4 regions of the Paenibacillus sp. YAE3 genome follow, and region 3 is predicted to be linked to each of the others. Evidence: riboswitches for the same ligand, from Rfam matches in the RefSeq annotation. Region 3 holds a riboswitch; each other region holds the start of a gene.

Evidence for each region. A riboswitch is a leader RNA that binds a small molecule or an ion and turns the genes downstream of it on or off. The one in region 3 is predicted to bind cyclic di-GMP.
Region 1: another riboswitch for cyclic di-GMP. It lies ahead of AC27KL_RS24230 (cadherin-like beta sandwich domain-containing protein); the one in region 3 lies ahead of AC27KL_RS23645 (vWA domain-containing protein).
Region 2: another riboswitch for cyclic di-GMP. It lies ahead of AC27KL_RS07595 (GTP cyclohydrolase II); the one in region 3 lies ahead of AC27KL_RS23645 (vWA domain-containing protein).
Region 4: another riboswitch for cyclic di-GMP. It lies ahead of AC27KL_RS01995 (S-layer homology domain-containing protein); the one in region 3 lies ahead of AC27KL_RS23645 (vWA domain-containing protein).

What each region holds. Positions count from the first base shown of each region.
Region 1 is NZ_BAAIYF010000016.1:5,468-9,681, reverse strand. Features, by position in the region: gene AC27KL_RS24240 (hypothetical protein) at 303-836, opposite strand; gene AC27KL_RS24235 (DUF4062 domain-containing protein) at 945-1,514, opposite strand; cyclic di-GMP riboswitch class I at 1,905-2,004, shown strand; cyclic di-GMP riboswitch class I at 2,294-2,394, shown strand; gene AC27KL_RS24230 (cadherin-like beta sandwich domain-containing protein) at 2,689-4,214, shown strand, end outside.
Region 2 is NZ_BAAIYF010000003.1:339,627-343,840, reverse strand. Features, by position in the region: gene ribD (bifunctional diaminohydroxyphosphoribosylaminopyrimidine deaminase/5-amino-6-(5-phosphoribosylamino)uracil reductase RibD) at 233-1,330, opposite strand; gene AC27KL_RS07595 (GTP cyclohydrolase II) at 1,342-2,097, opposite strand; cyclic di-GMP riboswitch class I at 2,284-2,373, opposite strand; gene AC27KL_RS07590 (YwqG family protein) at 2,671-3,420, shown strand; gene AC27KL_RS07585 (alpha/beta hydrolase family protein) at 3,493-4,214, shown strand, end outside.
Region 3 is NZ_BAAIYF010000015.1:823-5,036, reverse strand. Features, by position in the region: gene AC27KL_RS23655 (stalk domain-containing protein) at 1-919, shown strand, start outside; gene AC27KL_RS23650 (protein phosphatase 2C domain-containing protein) at 1,095-1,976, shown strand; cyclic di-GMP riboswitch class I at 2,093-2,181, shown strand; partial or broken gene AC27KL_RS23645 (vWA domain-containing protein) at 2,249-4,214, shown strand, end outside.
Region 4 is NZ_BAAIYF010000001.1:433,326-437,539, forward strand. Features, by position in the region: gene AC27KL_RS01995 (S-layer homology domain-containing protein) at 1-2,001, opposite strand, end outside; cyclic di-GMP riboswitch class I at 2,038-2,133, opposite strand; gene AC27KL_RS02000 (peptidase) at 2,542-3,789, shown strand; gene AC27KL_RS02005 (hypothetical protein) at 4,045-4,214, opposite strand, start outside.

The DNA of each region.
Region 1 (4,214 bases), on a different contig from region 3:
TACGGGCGTTTTCCCGCTTTTTTTCGCGTATGCCTGCTATATTCAGTTTTAAGACCAAACCACCATATAAGTCGTTGCCATTAAAACACATCTCCCTTCATGTCAGGAACTCGCTTATCGCTAAGCTGTGTATAGAGTAATTTGTTTTGGAAAAAAAGTCAATGTATTACAGCGCTATACTGACGGTACGGATTGTGTCAGCCTGTTCTGCGATGCATCATTTGTGGGGCTTTGCATAATTTCGAGGTCTTGTTTAAGGAAGCAACTAATGATGAATTCCTGAAGTCTTTTGTGCTTACCCATTAGTGATTTGATGTGCCATTATACGTAGAGAGTATGACGGCCAGGTTTTTTTCGAAAATAAATTCCAATACGATATTGTTTTCTTTATCGAAATAACCTAGAACGTTGTCTTTTTCTCCTGTATCAGTTCTCGTATAATAGTTTTTGCCATAATTCTCAATAACATCTGCCTTGGAATCCCCGATGGAGATACCTTTTTCCGTGGTAAGCTTTTGGTCCGAAAAAAAATACTCTTTCACAACCCCATCTACGATTTTGAATTGAACATCTTCATTTTTACCGTAAATCAAATAATAAGTATCAGGCTCTTGTGACCGATGGATAGAATCCGGTTTACCAAAAACGTTCGTCACATCCTTTTCAATGGATCCGATCTTGATCCCGCCGATATTTTCCTTGGATAGATCTGTAGTATCCGTATTCTCGTAAAAATCCATTCGATTTTGTGAGCAGCCACTGAGGAACCCAATCAAAATGAATGAACAAAATAATGAATGAACTAATAAGGTGAAGTTCAACTTCTTTTTAGACACGATTTTTCGCTCCTTTTTTCAATGATTGGGCCCTAGTTGTTGTCATCGAGAAAAAACGGAATTTTAAAGGAAGATCCAAAAAAGGGACTGGTTCGGCCAGCCCCTCGTTCATTTCTTTTTCTCCAACTCCGCCTTTAATCTTGCATTCTCTTCCAACAGCTTTTGAACGTCCGGGATATCCTTGCCGGAAACCCAGCCATACAAATCGTCTCTTGCTGCATACTTCGGCAATTGATCATGAAGAACCATTTTAATGTGCCGTACATCATCAACATAATAGATCGGGACTTCTTCCATGACCGTTTGCTTAAACGCTTGAAACTCCTGATAGTGCTCAATTTCTGTAAAATCGTATGGCAGTTGTCTTAATCTCTCATCTGTGAGAACAAAAGCAAATCTAGGTTTTCCCGTTTCTCCGGCATATTCATATTCCCATTGCGTATAGCTTTTGGATTCATCATCGGGGAGCGTTAAACCATAGAATCCGCCAAGAATCAGGATATATACGTCGGAATCGTCGATCCATCTTTTCCTCATGTTCAGTGGACTTTCATTAAAAAATTGCTCGACTCCAGCAGGGATATGACCGGCTCGAAGTATGGATTCAACAGCGGCATGTCTATCTTCGATAAGATCGTAGTAAGTAGCCGATATATAAATTTGTAATTTTCTTCTCATAAGCCCACCCGAATGAAAGAATTAGTATAGATAGAATCTACCATTCTCTCACTTTATTTGTCAAAATTGGGGGGGTACAGATAAATTGAGCAGAGATGATGCAAACGGCTTCGATGGGATCTTTTTTGCGGAGACAATAAAGTAATAGCCGCAGTCTGCCACGGTCCCGCCGGCCTGATTAAGGACTTTGTTCAAACAAGCTTTTTTACAGCATAAATATGGGGCTTTATAGGCAGTCGCCGCATTCTTTCAAGTCAAAAAGTCATAGTTCTCCAAAATATTACAAATGGAGAGAAATGACTATAAAAATAAGGCCGTAGAACCTGATTTCATACGCTTTAATAATATACCCTTAGTATAATAGTTAAATTTCCAACTAAATACAAGATCGTAGGATCAAGGCAAACCCGTTGAAAAATGGGGACGCAAAGCTAAAGGGGCTAACGGATTTGCTGAAAAATGCAAATGCTACTGCCAGCCAGTTGCCGAATACGACGGAGGACTCCGTCTATTAGCGTTTGCTTTTGGATGGAGTTTTTATTTTTTTACACTAAAAAGCTCAGCACTGATGCAGCATGAGTATACCTGCGATCGTGAAATCCAACGCTATGTGGACAGACCGATTCAGAAAATATTCAGAATTGCCTCATATAATGTCAAAAGAAGCTACTAAAGTACTAAAGCAGACAAAATTCAACAACATCTAGTAGACTAGCCTATGATTTTGAGGAAGGCTAACAAATAGGAAGTTTTACTGCAAATCTTACATATATACACTCGTACGAAAAGAGCAAACCCGCTTGAAAATCGGGGACGCAAAGCTAAAGGGGCTAAAGGATTTGCTGAAAAATGCAAATGCTACTGCCAGCCAGCTGCCGAATACGACGGAAACCTCCGTCTACTTGCGCACTGTCCGCTAATGAGATGGGGGTTTTTTCACTTTATTTGGAGTACGTCGGTCTGGAAAAGGGTCAATGAAAGGTTTGCAGCATTGAAAGGAGCTGATGCTTTTTTTGATATACTCTGTTAGTTTGTTGAACCATTGAACGGGGCTAGATGCTTATTTTGAGGTAAGCGTAGATAGAGTAGAGCAAAAGTCCCAAGATATTTAAGAAAATTCGAATCTTCCCGCAACTGCTGGGAGGTACGAAATGAAACAGGAGGTTGAGATCGATTGTTAGCACGAAGAAGTAAGTTATTTTGGAAGAAACAGCTTATGGTTTTACTCGCGTTCATCGTTGTGGTTGGCGGCTTCCCAGCTGCGTTCGCATCGGTAGCGAAGGCGGCTGATTCAGCGCCTAATCTTATTGTGGATTATGAGTTTAGGGACCCCGGAAATGGAGGGTTGCCTGTTGATAAACTGGGTCACTCGAAACTGGAAGAGGTGTCCGGTGAACATACCTTTAATGGTAAGACTCGAATGTATGGCAACGCTACGAAAGGGTACGGAGCGGACAGTGCCGGCAGCTATTGGTATTGGACGGCAATTAATGAAGGGAAAGATGAAAAAGGTGGCGGATTTACGCTCGACATCGATCCAGTCGTTGATAAAGATATTTCTCGTAGTTACTCAGTAGGGGTTCGTTTTTCTTATGACAAGTTTAATCCTAATTGGACCAAAATCATTGATTATAAGGATAAAACGACTACAGAAGGATTTTATTTTACTGGTGATGGCGACAGAAAGTTGATGTTTTACAATGTAGGTACAAAAGGAGCAACAACTGCTGAACCAAAGCAAATTGTCGACATTATCGCTACAAGAAATAATGATTCGAAAATGTTTACTGCCTATATGATGATTAACGGGGAATTTCGCAAGGAAATTGAAATTAACGATTCAGGTGGAAAAGCTACCCCAATTGAGTTGCAAAATGGGAAAATTCGCTTCGGCTTTTTCCATGATGATCTTCCCACTATGGGGGTTGAGAGACCAGAAGGCGGCAAGGTGTATTCTATTAAATTCTGGGATGGAGCCATCACGCCTGCAAAAGCACTGGAAGCTACAGCGGTTAAGGGAACTGAAGCCGGAACGAAAATAACAGCCACACCTGAGAGTGGAAATTCTTTGATGGTGCTTGTTTCTGACACGCTTCTCCCATTTCCGCTTCAAGGGGAAGATGTTCCAGCGGGTGCTCAAGAATACACCTCGGGTTCTGACCTCAAAGGTGTAGATGCGAACACGAACAAATATGTTGGCGTCTATGAGGTTGATTCAAATGGAAAAATTGTTGGGTTCAAGTTAATTACACTGACAGAGAATGAGATTTTACCTCCTCCTTCTCCAGCCTTAGAGATCACTGAACCAAGTGGTACGGTGAACGTAACGAAACCTGCGATCAAAGGGAAAACGGAAGCAGGTACGGAAGTCACCGTAGTGATCAAAGACAAAGATGGCAACGTGGTTCCAAATGCCGGAGGAAAAGCCACTGTAGATGGAAACGGCGACTGGAGCTTTACACCATCGGAAGATTTGTCTGACGGAAAGTACACCATTGAAGTGACAGCTGAGAAAGACAGCAAAGTATCGAAAGTGTCAAGAGACATTACTGTGGATACGACAAACGTTGTCGACAAATCCGCGCTGAAACAGAAAGCGGAGGAAATCAACGGCAAGATCGCTGCAAGCGAATTGACCGGGTCCGACTACACCTCGGCAAGCTGGAACAATCTGACTAGCGCGCTTGATGCAGCAGAAAG
Region 2 (4,214 bases), on a different contig from region 3:
ACCTTTTAAATTGTTGTTGTTCCTTCCGCAATGATCATCTTCATTTTTCCGGTCTTGATCCATTTTCCGCTTAATCCCCCTCACCGCCGTTCATTCCGAAGAGAAAAAAAATGACGGCCATGGCGGCTCGTCATTGTCATTGTAAGTAAATTTATTGAATATTAAAAATCCTAGCCTAAAAAAAGGGGGGCGCTAGCGCCAATACCCGTTCGGAGACCTGGACCTCCATACATCAGCCGTACTTCGGATACGCCGTGATGCAAAGATCTTCTTCGATTTGCCGGACGGAGTGAATCCGCACGTTCAACGCTTCATCCATCGTTTCCAAATCCGGACCGCCGTATGGCGTGAGGGAACCGCGTCCTCCCAAAACTTTGGGTGCGATATAAATCAACCATTTGTCAATGAGGTTGGCGCGAAGGAATGAGGCGTTGACTTCGCTGCCGCCCTCGACAAGCAGGTCGGTAATTCCCTTTTCGTATAACATTTCCGATAATCGCCGGAGGTCAAGCCCGAGCCGGGTCGAAGGAACGAAAAGAATCTCCAGCCCTTTTTGCTTCAGCCTGTTGACTTTCTCCGGATCCGCATCCTCCTTCGTGGCGATCCAGGTCTTGGCCGCCGTGCAGTCGGTTATATGGGCATCCTCGGGCAACCGCAAATTGGAATCCAGGATGATCCGTACAGGGTTTTTCCCCTTTTCCGGCAGTCTGGTAGTCAGGCGGGGATTATCAGCCAGCACCGTGTTGATGCCGACCAAGATGGCATCGACTTCATTTCGCAGCCGATGCACCTCCTGGCGCGCTTCCTCGCCCGTAACCCACTTCGAATGGCCCGAAGATGCAGCTAACTTCCCGTCCAGCGTCATGGCGACCTTGGAAATTATGAACGGCCGACGTTTGGTCATATTATGGACGAATCGTTCGTTAAGTCTTTTGGCTTCCGCTTCCAACACGCCCACTTCGACTTCAATCCCTTTATCTCGGAGCAGTTGAATCCCCCGTCCGGCGACCATCGGATTCGGATCCTGCATAGCCACCACAACGCGCGTTACTCCGGAGCTGGCAACCAGCTCTGCGCATGGAGGCGTTTTTCCGTAATGGGAGCAGGGCTCAAGAGTCACGTAAAGAGTTGCACCGTTGGTATGTCCTTCCGCCATACGGAACGCATGGACCTCCGCATGGGGTTCTCCGGCTTTTCGGTGAAAGCCCACGCCGACAACTTGTCCGTCCTTCACAATGATCGCGCCGACGACGGGATTGGGGTTCGTTTTTCCGCTTGCGGTGGCCGCCAGGTCCAGCGCCAGCTTCATATAATGTTGATCCGGGTTCATGCGGGGCCTCCTTAGCCGAGCTTGACGGTTTCGCTCAGGGGATTGTAAATATGGCCCGATTTTTCGATTTTCGTTGCCAAATATCGGGTATTATGTTTCGATACATCGCCCCAAATCGATACGTGATGATCGGATGCAAGCCCTTTTTCCCGCAATGATTGCAATTTGCGCGGATTGTTCGTAATGAGGCTTACCGGTTTCTGCCGCAATGCCTGAAGAACCTGTATCGCCTCGTCATAGGACCGCAGATCATCCGGAAAGCCCAAAGCGTGATTGGCTTCTACCGTATCGTATCCCTCTTCCTGCAGCAGATAAGCCAACGATTTGGAGAAAAGCCCGATTCCGCGTCCTTCGTGATTGGCCAAATAAAAGAGAGCCCCGCTGCCGTTGTCGACGATCATGTTCATGGATCGGCGCAGCTGGTACCCGCAATCGCATCGTTTGCTTCCAAAGATGTCCCCGGTATGGCAAATGCTGTGCATCCGAATCAACGCATGCTCCGCGTTGGCAAAATCACCGTAAACAAGCACGGATGATTGCTGGTATGAGGCAAGATCTGCAAACGGCAGGGTATCGAGAACATCTTCCACCTGAAATGAAGCGCTCTCCGTTTTTAACCAAGTATACCAGTTGAATGTAACCTCCCGCTCCTCCAATTGTACCGGGAGCCGGACAGGACCGACAAGCGCGAGATCGGGACCTTCTGGCAGTTTAACAAGCGTTATTTTGTCCTTCAATAATCGACTAACCTGGTTTGGAATCACAATCATCCATCTCCTTTGTATTATCGTTCGTTTTGAGGCTTGCTGACTGACACCGGCTACGACAACACCTTAACGAGAACTGCTCCCCCCCCCTTTATGTAGAACTGATAAGAAACACCGTACTTTAATAGAAAACACAAAAAGCCCCCGTCTATGCGCGTGAAGAAATAGACGGAGGCCTCCGTCGTATTCGGTAACTGGCTGGCATAGCGGATGGGATCCGCCTTAGCCCCTGTAGCTTTGCGTCGCCACTTTTCAGTGGGTTTGCCATTATCGTACGATGTCGTATCATATAGAACTTCCGCGATTCTTGCAGGAAAAGCGGAAGGAAAAACCTGTGATTTTGAGAAAAAAGGAAAATATTCGTTTTTTATGTAACTACACTATGAATATAAATGACAAATTTAATAAATGCAACGAAAAGATTGAAGCGGCAACCGGGTAATTCATGTTCCGGATACGCATCGGCCGCCCGTTTGCGGCCATGCTGCCGCTCGGCTAAAATACTCGTAGGTTTGGTTTCCTCATGCGAGAAAAAAATGATACATGATTATTGAACCGAGGGGGAAAATCAAGATGCAATTTCTTGACGGCAACAACGGGTGGACCCCGGAATTTTTGGAATACCTCGAAAAAACGGCCAAACCGTCGGTGAAGCTGAAACTCACGAAAGAAACCGTACGGATGACCGACAGCAAGGTGGGAGGAACGCCTTGGCTTCCGCCCCAATCCGCATGGCCCCGGGCTGAAGACGGAAACGACTACCTCTTCGTCGCCCAAATCAATTGGGCGCAAATGCCGCCTCTGGAAGGGTTCCCTACCCGCGGATTGACGAGTTTTTTTGTGAAGCAGGACGATACGTTCGGTCTTTTTGATCAATCCTACCGCATCCTTCATGCCGAAGAAGCGGCCCAAACGGAGGAAATCGATCCTTACCGCCCGGAAGATCCCGACTTGTACAGTCCGGTTTTGGGGGGGCCTTACAAGCTGACCGGAAACCTTGAGAAGCAGTACATCCCGCTAGTGGATCGGACTTCCGAAAAGGTGGATCTGCCCTCGTTCGACCGGGACAAAACCGCCTACTCGAAATATTGGGATTTGGCGGATTCCAGCGGGTCGCGCATCGGAGGGTACCCTTACTTTGCGCAGGAAGATCCCAGGCCGGAAGGGGATTGGGAGCTTCTTCTTCAGTTGGACATCGAAGGGGACGACCAGCAGTACTATGTCTCTTGGGGGGATTCCGGCGTCGGCAATTTTTTTATCCGCCGCGAGGATCTGGCCCGATTGGATTTTTCGAACGTGTATTATACCTGGGACTGCCTGTAGTCTTTGGTGGCCGCACTTGAAATCCGAACATGCAGCAATAAGGACAAGCAAACGAAAAGGCAGCTGATCTCCATGATGATTCATATGACATACCGCTCCGGCGAATATAAGGTAAAGGGTTATCTCTCCCTTCCGTATGGATACAAAATCGAACCGGAAACGCTGGAAGCGCATGTCCGGAAAATATACGACGGGAAGCGGCTTCCCATGACCGTCATCGCGAACAACGCCAAGCGAGAGCGGCTGGATATCCATGAACGGAAATGGCCCGTTCTTGTTTATTGCCGCGGCGGCATCGGCCGGGTCGGGCAGGTCAAAACCGAATGGCTCGAGCGTTTTTCACAAAGCGGTTTTATCGTTTTCGCCCCGGTTTACCGGGGGACGCAAGGCGGCGAAGGGCGGGATGAATTCGGCGGCGCCGACCTGGAGGACGTTCCTGCGGCGTGCCGGCTCCTTGCCGAACTTCCGTTCGTCGATCCGACACGGATAGCGGCCATGGGTTTTTCCCGGGGCTCCGTAAACGCCGCGTCCGCGGCTGCGGACACGGATTTCATCTCGCAGCTCGTCCTCTGGGGCGGCGTCTCGGATCTCGCCCAAACGTACGAGGAGCGGGTGGATTTGCGGAGGATGTTAAAACGGGTCGTCGGCCATCCGCGCAAAATTCCCTCGGCTTACGAAGCACGCTCCCCCCTCCACATGGCAGAGCGCATCCGCTGCCCGGTCCTCATCGTTCACGGAAGCGAAGATCAACAGGTGGACCCCGGGCACGGCATCCGGATGTACGAACGGCTTCA
Region 3 (4,214 bases):
TTTTCTAAGCATGATGGCGCTGCTGACGGTGTTTGTTTTTGCCGGTGCGTCAGCACAGGCCGAAGCCGTTCAGGAACGGACGCTTCAAGGGCAAGGAGTCATTTTGAAGGGAAGCTCCCTCATTCCGGCCGCCGAGTTTCTGAAGGCTGCTGGGGGACAGCTGTCCGTAAGCAAAACAAACGAAATCGAAATTTCTTACAAAGGGACGACCGTTCAATCAAAGCTAAACTCCAAATACGCCAAAGTGAATGGTGTTGGGACTTCCTACGCCGTGCCTGCGCAGAATATCAACGGGAAGCTCATGGTGCCGCTGCAAATGGTCAAAGACGCAACGAAAGGGAAGACGTCCGTTGAATACGGCGACCGGGACTACGGGGATCGTTTCGTCAAAACGGTTACGGTGAGCCTCCAAAACGTGCGCATTCACGTCGGGATCAACGATCTGTACGAATCGTACGCCAAGTATATCGGGAAGACGGCATGGCTGTTCGATCCCGGCCTGATTTACGATCTATATGGCAACCTCGTAAACGAGCAAGTTGAGCATTTGGCTGCCGTCAAAATCACCAACGTCGAGAGGGATTCCTTGCTGGATTCGTACGTTAACGTTTACTTTTTTTATAAAGGCCGAACGCTGAAAGCGAATTTGCCCGAGTATGAGTTCGCTTCGTCGTTTTTGACGACCAGTCCTTATTCGACATACCATTTTTCGCAAGAGATTTGGAATAAAATTAAAAACAGAACGATCAGCATCGGCATGACCGCGGACATGGTGTATCTCTCTTGGGGGCCGTACAGCCACAACAGCCGGGATATCTATTCGTGGGGAACGACCGATATGTGGGTGTATGAGCATAGCTACGGATCGGACGATTACCTCTTTTTCCAAAATGATATTTTGACTTCGATCTCGCGCTAATCAACCCGTATAAAAAGGCATCGGCATGACATGTACCGGTGTCTTTTTGCAAACTTCGTCTAACCGGATTTGTCCGGAGACGATTGGCTATAACGAAACAGATTCGCAGAGACCCGAAAATTGCTCGATTCGCTGTAGAGTCGGTCAGTGAACCAACACGATGGAGGGATTTCCCATGGACATTCGGCATATCTCGATTCAAGGCGTAGGAGAGTGGAATGAAGACGCCGTCATATGGCATCCGGACGCAAGGATTTTTGGCGTGGTCGACGGGGCGACGTCGCTGATCCCCTACCGGGGACCGCATGGCGAAACCGGGGGCAGACTGGCTTCGCAGCTGATCAAACGGCATTTCGAGCGGCTCCCCGCAGACGAAACCCGCAGTCTCGAAACGTTTGCCAAAGAAGCCAACCTCAAGTTGGGCGAGGAAATGCGGGCAAGCGGCATCCGGACGGATCGCAAAAGCGAACTGTGGACGGCCGCCATGGCTGCCATTCGCATTCATGAACATCACATCGAATACGTTCAGGCGGGGGATTGCATGGTGATCGCCTTATACCGGGACGGTTCGATTCGGACCCTCACGCGGGATCAGGTCGCTCAGATCGGCGAAGCGTCCCTGGCGGTTTGGAAGCAGGGCATCGAAGAGGGCATACGTACGAAAGCCGAATTGTGGGAAAGGGTCAAACCCCGGCTGCTTCAAAATAAAGAGAAAATGAACACTCTTGAAGGTTACTCCGTGATCAACGGATTGCCGGAAGCGGAAGATTTTTTGGAATACGGCAAAATCAACCGGATCGGCTTGGCGGGACTGCTGCTGGTGACGGACGGGCTTTTTTACCCGGAACCTTGGCCGCTTCAGGATGACGAAACCGGAAATCCGGAAGAGAAGATGCTGCGCCAGGTCGCTGCGGAAGGCTTGGAAAGCTACGCCAAGTGGCTGCTGGCCCTGGAACAAGACGATCCGGAGTGCATCCGCTACCCGCGTTTCAAACCATCGGACGATAAGACGGGGATCTGGATCACGTTTAAAGAAAATTCCAAAGATTTCACATGATGGGTATTGACAGCCAATTTTATTTTGGTTTATATTTGTCAATGGTTCCCACGGCCTAACATCCGAAAGATCGATGCAATGGATTTTCGCGTTAGGCATTGCTGCAATAACGACAATCTTATATTTGGCACACTAGTCGAAAGATTAGGTCGCAAAGCCTTGGAGTCTAAGAGTCCTTATGACTTATGATCGTCCGGCTGCAATTAACAATCCGTTAATGCAGCCGGACTTTTTGCTTTTCGGGAACAATTCAAAGGAATAAGGAGGACGAGATGAAACGCACATTGCGAAACGTATTCACATGGGTGTTGGTCGTGACCGTGCTGGTTGGATTTTTTCCAGGGACGTTACCTGTGGGTTCTGCTGCGCCGATGCCGCCAGAATTGAATTGGCCTAACCCCGGAGCTGTTCATCTGTCGAAAACCGCAAAGGCGACCAATGTCAGTGATGAATGGGAGATTACATTAAAGGTCGAAGGTAAGAATACTCAGACTGGCGGCGCTGACGTTGTCCTGGTCATTGACCGATCGGGGAGTATGGCTCCTGTCGAGAACGATAAAAGCGGGGGAAAGATCCAGAAAGCAAAAAATGCGGCAAAAAAGTTTATCGACAATTTGCTAATTGATGGCTCGCCATCAAGGATCGCGGTCGTTTCGTTTGCCAAGAGCGCAACAGTAGACTCCACTTTTCATGGAAGCGACAGCAAGGATGCACTAACGAAAGCGATTAATAGTATAAATGCAGATGGTGGTACCAACATTCAGGACGGGCTTCGTCAAGCTCGCTTGCTTCTGGAAAAAAGCCATGCGAAAAAAAAAGTTATCATTCTTCTAAGCGATGGTATGCCGACGTACAGTTTTGAAGGAACAGAGGTAACAAAGAATAATTCCGGAGATCCAAGTTTTTATATTACAAAGTTTAATTACGACAACATTCTGGGTTCCGGAGGGGATTATAATATCAGGTATTGGATAGGGGACTGGTGGTTATTCGGCACCCGTGTAACAAACCACGGACAAGGTACCATCTCTGAGGCAAAGTTTGCGAAAGATGAAAATATGCGCATTTATTCTATTGGTCTTGATGTAGGCAAGGATAAGAATGCCCAGTATGTTTTGAAAAAGGTAAACAATGAAGGCTACTTCGATGCCAATGAAAATGATTTGAATAGGATTTATACGGGGCTGGTGGGTCAGATCGCTTATGCTGCAACGAACGCTAAAGTCTTCGATCCGATGGGAGATATGTTCGACTTAATGATAAAGAGCGGCAACCAGCCTGTTCGAGATGTAGACTATACGATATCGCAAGGCGAAATGACTTGGGATGCAACCTCGAAGAAATTTATTTGGGATGTCGGGAACATCACGGAAGGCGAGGCTGCAACGCTAACCTATAAAGTTAAGCTTAAATCGAAAGGTCCGGAAGCGGGTAAGCTTTACCCGACAAATGGAACAACGACGCTGGAATACATCGACGCGAACCATGTTCAAAGAACCAAAGAATTCGATGTTCCAACTGTAAATACTGGAGTAGGTTCGATTAAGATCCATTCTTATCTGGTTAATGCTCAAGGCGATCCGATTAATAACGACGGCAGCATAACAGACCGGGAACACGCCGCAGTCGTTGGAAAAAGCCCGTTGCTCTTTGAGGACAACGGCAGCACGGCGTTAAAATTCAATACGGAGTACACTGTATCGCCTCCAACGCAATCCGGTTTTGCAGCCAAGGAAGGAACCCAACCAATCAAAGTTACACTGAATGCGAACAAACCATCGGAGGATATTTGGTTCGGGTACACGCAGGCGCCACATGCCGTAAACATTGTTTACAAAGCAGGTGAGACAACGCTTGATACCGAGTCGTTACCTGTAATTCCAGGTGCGAATGTGAATCATCCGGTGAAATCATTCCCGGAATATTCATTCAAAAACTTCGAGACGGAAAGCAGCGATTTCACAGTAACGGATGGCAATGTTACAGGAATAATGCCCAATAGAGATGTCACGATTACAATCAACTTTGAAGCGATTAAGAACCAAGTGACCATCGAGCATAAAGCGGGCGACACAACGCTTGCAACTCACACGGAATCATATGCTCAAGGAGACGAGGTAACGTTCGCGAGTCAGGAGTTCGAAGGTTACCAGTTTGCCGGGGCTACCGTAAGCCCAGACAGCGGCTTGGCGGTTGACGGTGGCGTTGTAACGGGAATCATGCCTGACCACAACATCA
Region 4 (4,214 bases), on a different contig from region 3:
CTCTCCCTTCATCGCCAGCCAGCGGTAAATGACCATTGCGGCCTCGGCCCGTGTCGATGTCGCTCCCGGATTCAGACGATCCCCGTCGCCCTTGATCAACCCGCTTTGAATCGCGGCCTGTACGGATGGCTTGGCCCAATCCCGAACCGATCCGGCGTCCTTGTATCCGGCGAGGAGATCGCTTTGTTCGTCTTTACGAAGGCCTGCCGCATTCGCCAGCATGACCATCATTTCCGCCCGGGTGATTGGCGCATTCGGCTTGAACAGGCCGCCTTCATACCCTTTGATCCATCCCGCTGCCGCCGCCTGCTCGACCGAGTCGGCCGCCCAATGCCCCTCAGGGACGTCGCGGAAGGAGCGGCGATTCTCAGGCTGCTGCGCATCCAGCCCGGCGGCTTGAACGAGCATCTTGGCGAATTGCGCGCGCGTCACCGGCTGCCCGGGCGCAAACGCTCCGTTTTCCATGCCGTTCACGATCCACCGGGAGGCCAGCACTTCCACTTCCGCCTTCGCCCAATGGCCGTTCATGTCCTTAAAGGATGGCGCATACAGGAAAATGCCGTATAAGCCCGACTCTTGAACCTTCGCGCGTACCGTTTTCCACAACGCGTCGACCGTTCCCCCGCTGTATACCCAGCGTCCCGCGCTTTCGTCAAAGCGGTAAATGCCTGCGCGGTTTGCCGCATCGGCATTTTTCAGCGGCTCATCCAGCTGGAAGGTTAGCGCAGCGGATTTCAAAGGTTTCGTGTCCGCGGTCCACTTCCACGCCACGCCGGTCCAGGTCATGCCGCTCGCGAGACGGTCGGACGGAAGGCTGCCGATTTTTTCAAGCGTAATCCGGGTATCGGAAGCGAACGCTCCCTGGCCGAATTCAAGCTGGAACGCTTGCCCCTTCGCCGCCACGCCTCCTTTCGGCCCGATAACGATGCCATCAGCCGGTATGCTTCCGGTTCCGCTGCCGTTTGCCGGCGTGGCTTCCGTTTTTTCGGTCCGGATAATATCTCGGCTAACCAACGTTCCGTTGTTGACGAATGTCAGCTTCTCCCCGTTAAAGCCGATAAAAGCGGTAGGTTTCGTCAGGCCCAAACTGAAGATTTGCCCGCTTTTCAGATCGGCTGCCCGCATGATCGCCGCATCGCCGGAAGCTTCCAGCCAGACAGCCGTTCCGTGGGAGATACTCATTTCTTTATACTCGCGTTGCCCTTCCTTGGCCGGCTTCGTCAAATCGACCGGTTGCGGGCTGTTGCTGCTCATATCTATGTAGACGTACTTCCCGTTTCCGTCCAAATCTTTTTGTTTCCATAAAATTTCTTCGCCGTTATATACAAAACGCTCCACATATTCGGTATATGGCAGGTCGACGATTTTGTTATGTTTGCCCGCGGCGACGTTATATTCGTATAAATCTCCGTCTTCGCCGCCTTTGTAGACAACGCGTCCGTTCTTTATCACAGGATCCCGGCCTCGCCCCAAATCGGTTAACTCTCCAGTTGCCAAGTTGTACAAGGTCATCGTATAGGAAGGAAACGTCTGCCAGACCACAAAATCGCCGTCCGCCAGCGGCGCGCTGTTTTGTCCCGTATTTTTGTTCAGCTTGGTTTCGGTTTTCGTGCTGACATTGTAGCTGTATACGTCCCAGTTCAAATTGTCGTCGGTGCCGCTGTCATTCCGCTTATCGATCCAAACGACGACCGCTTCCCCTTTGCCGTTGATCCCGACGGAAGGAGAATCGGTCAATTTTCCATGGGTCGTGATCGCTTGGCTTTGTCCGGTTTTCGTATTCCCGTAAAAAATTTGCCCTTTCAGCTTGGCGCTGTTTCCGCGCCATACCGCATGTTCACCCGAAATCCGGATGTTTGCGCCGCTAATCGATAACGGGGACATTTCGTCCTGATAGGTGAATACGGTTTCCGCTGAGACCCGCTGTACCTCCGGAATGACTCCCCCCAGCAGTCCTGCCGCAAGCAGAGCTGACATCCATTTTTTAGTGCTACCCCTCATGTTTTTCCTCCTTAAGACAGCAAAAAACCAAGCACCATGAGCAACCCGGCTGTCAGTCCATGAATAGGCTTCATGGAGTAAGACCCGTGGCTTTGCGTCCCCGACTTTCGTACGGGTTTGCCTTTGTTCAAGCACCTGGTTTAGCGCTTTCTGCGTAGTTCTTTGAATCTATTTTTAATCAGAATTATATAAATAGTTACAAAAAGTTACAATATGTAATGAAATATATGGTTCTTAGAACCTTAATTTTCGTCATTCAACATTGCACAATTGCGTAAACAAAAACATTTTTATTTCTTCTAACAGGAAGAAAACCAACCGCAGTTCACCACGCAAACCATCTTGAACTAAAAAAGGCCAGGTGCCGGTTTTTTTTGAAAACAGCCGCTTATGCAACATTTTGTGTTAACGTCCCGTCTGGAACGGTGAAAGGCATGCATCATTTTCCAATGAAAGGTTTGGCAAAAGTATTTCGGAAATGAGCTGCCGACTGATAACCAAAACGTTCGTACAAGCTCACGTATATAGGAGGAATGACAGATGAATAAAATGTACAAAGTGCTCGCGACCGCATCCATTTTGGCTCTGGCAGCCATGCCCGTGGCGGCAAACGCGCAGCAGCTCCCTGCCCAAGCGGTGCAAAAGGGAAACGCCAACAAGCAAACCGACGTCAAAAACGTTCCGGCAACCTGGGGACAAATCACGGATTTCGTGCAAGACAAATCGGATAAATTCATTACCGTGACCGGACGCGGACTCGCGCCGACCGATCAGGACGAAATCATCCTGGCCATTACGCCAAAAACGAAATTCATCGACGCCAAAGGCAAAACCGTTCCTCTGCAAAAAATCATCGACGGGCACAAAACCGTCAAAGCTTTCTACAGCCCGAACATCACAAAAAGCCTTCCGGCCCGCGGAACCGCGCTGACGCTGGTCGTTCAGGACCAAAGCTTCTCGGCTATCGACGGTAAGGTAACCGAGGTAAGAGACGGCCGCATTTTGGTAAAAGGCACTGACCTTTACAACAAACACGACGAGGAAATTTGGCTGCATTTCGCGGATAAAGCAACGATCATCGATCAAAACCGCAAAGCCATCGCCGCCGGAGACATCAAGGAAGGCATGAGCGTGAGAGCATTTTACGGTCCGGCCGTTGCAATGAGCCTTCCGCCGCAATCCGGAACGAATTACGTGATCGTGAACACGAACATGGAAGACGTCAATCCCGGGGAGGTTAACGAGTTGACGGCAGGGACCGCAGGCGTCATTACCGACCAAAAAGACGGCAAAATCACGGTCATCGGCCAACCGCTGGAAAAAGGCGGCGTCAACTATGTCGTGTTGTCCATCGACGACAAAACGCAAATCGTCGATGAAGACGGCAACAAACTGACCAAGGATGCGCTCAAAACGAGCGGCCATGTGGAAGCGACCTACAGCGCCGTCATGACGCTGATTTATCCCGCTCACACCCATGCAGACAAAATCGTGGTGAAAAAAGCGGAAGCCGTCAAAATCGAAGGCACCGTCATGCCGTCCGACCGCACATCCAAAGATCAAGTGTACGTGAACGTCGGTTCCGATAATTCCACGGCAAACGACGTGATCCTGAACATTTCGAAGGATACGACGATCATCCCGCTGATCGGCGGCGACACGGATCTTCGCGCCGGAACGAAAATCGTCGCGTTCCATTCGCCGATCATGACCAAATCGCTGCCGGGTATCACAAGCGCCGAGGTCGTGATCGTGACGTCGGACAAAGATACGGTGCAGCCTAAATAAGCAGCATCATCAACGCACGAAAACCCGGCCGATTCATCAGAAGAATCGGCCGGGTTTTTTGGTATGCGCGGACATGAGGGAACAGACCGTATGCGGACATAACCAGCGGACGTTTTTTTTACCGACCAAAATCTCATGTATGATCATCAAAGACCATCGATCGCCAACGATGTTCAATGTCTGCAATACGCCGCCGTTCTCAAGAACGGTAACCTCCGAGCCGAAGCCTGCATAGATGGAGGCAAATTCCAGGAACTATTTCTTCGTAATCATCCACGTCACGCCGAACCGGTCAATGACCTCTCCATAATAAGCGCCCCAGGGCTGAAGGGCAAAAGGATATTTGCTTTCCCCGCCGAGAGAATCGATGTAAAAATTCGCCTGGCTTTTTGCATCCTTCGATATCAGATAAGCGTTCATTTGTG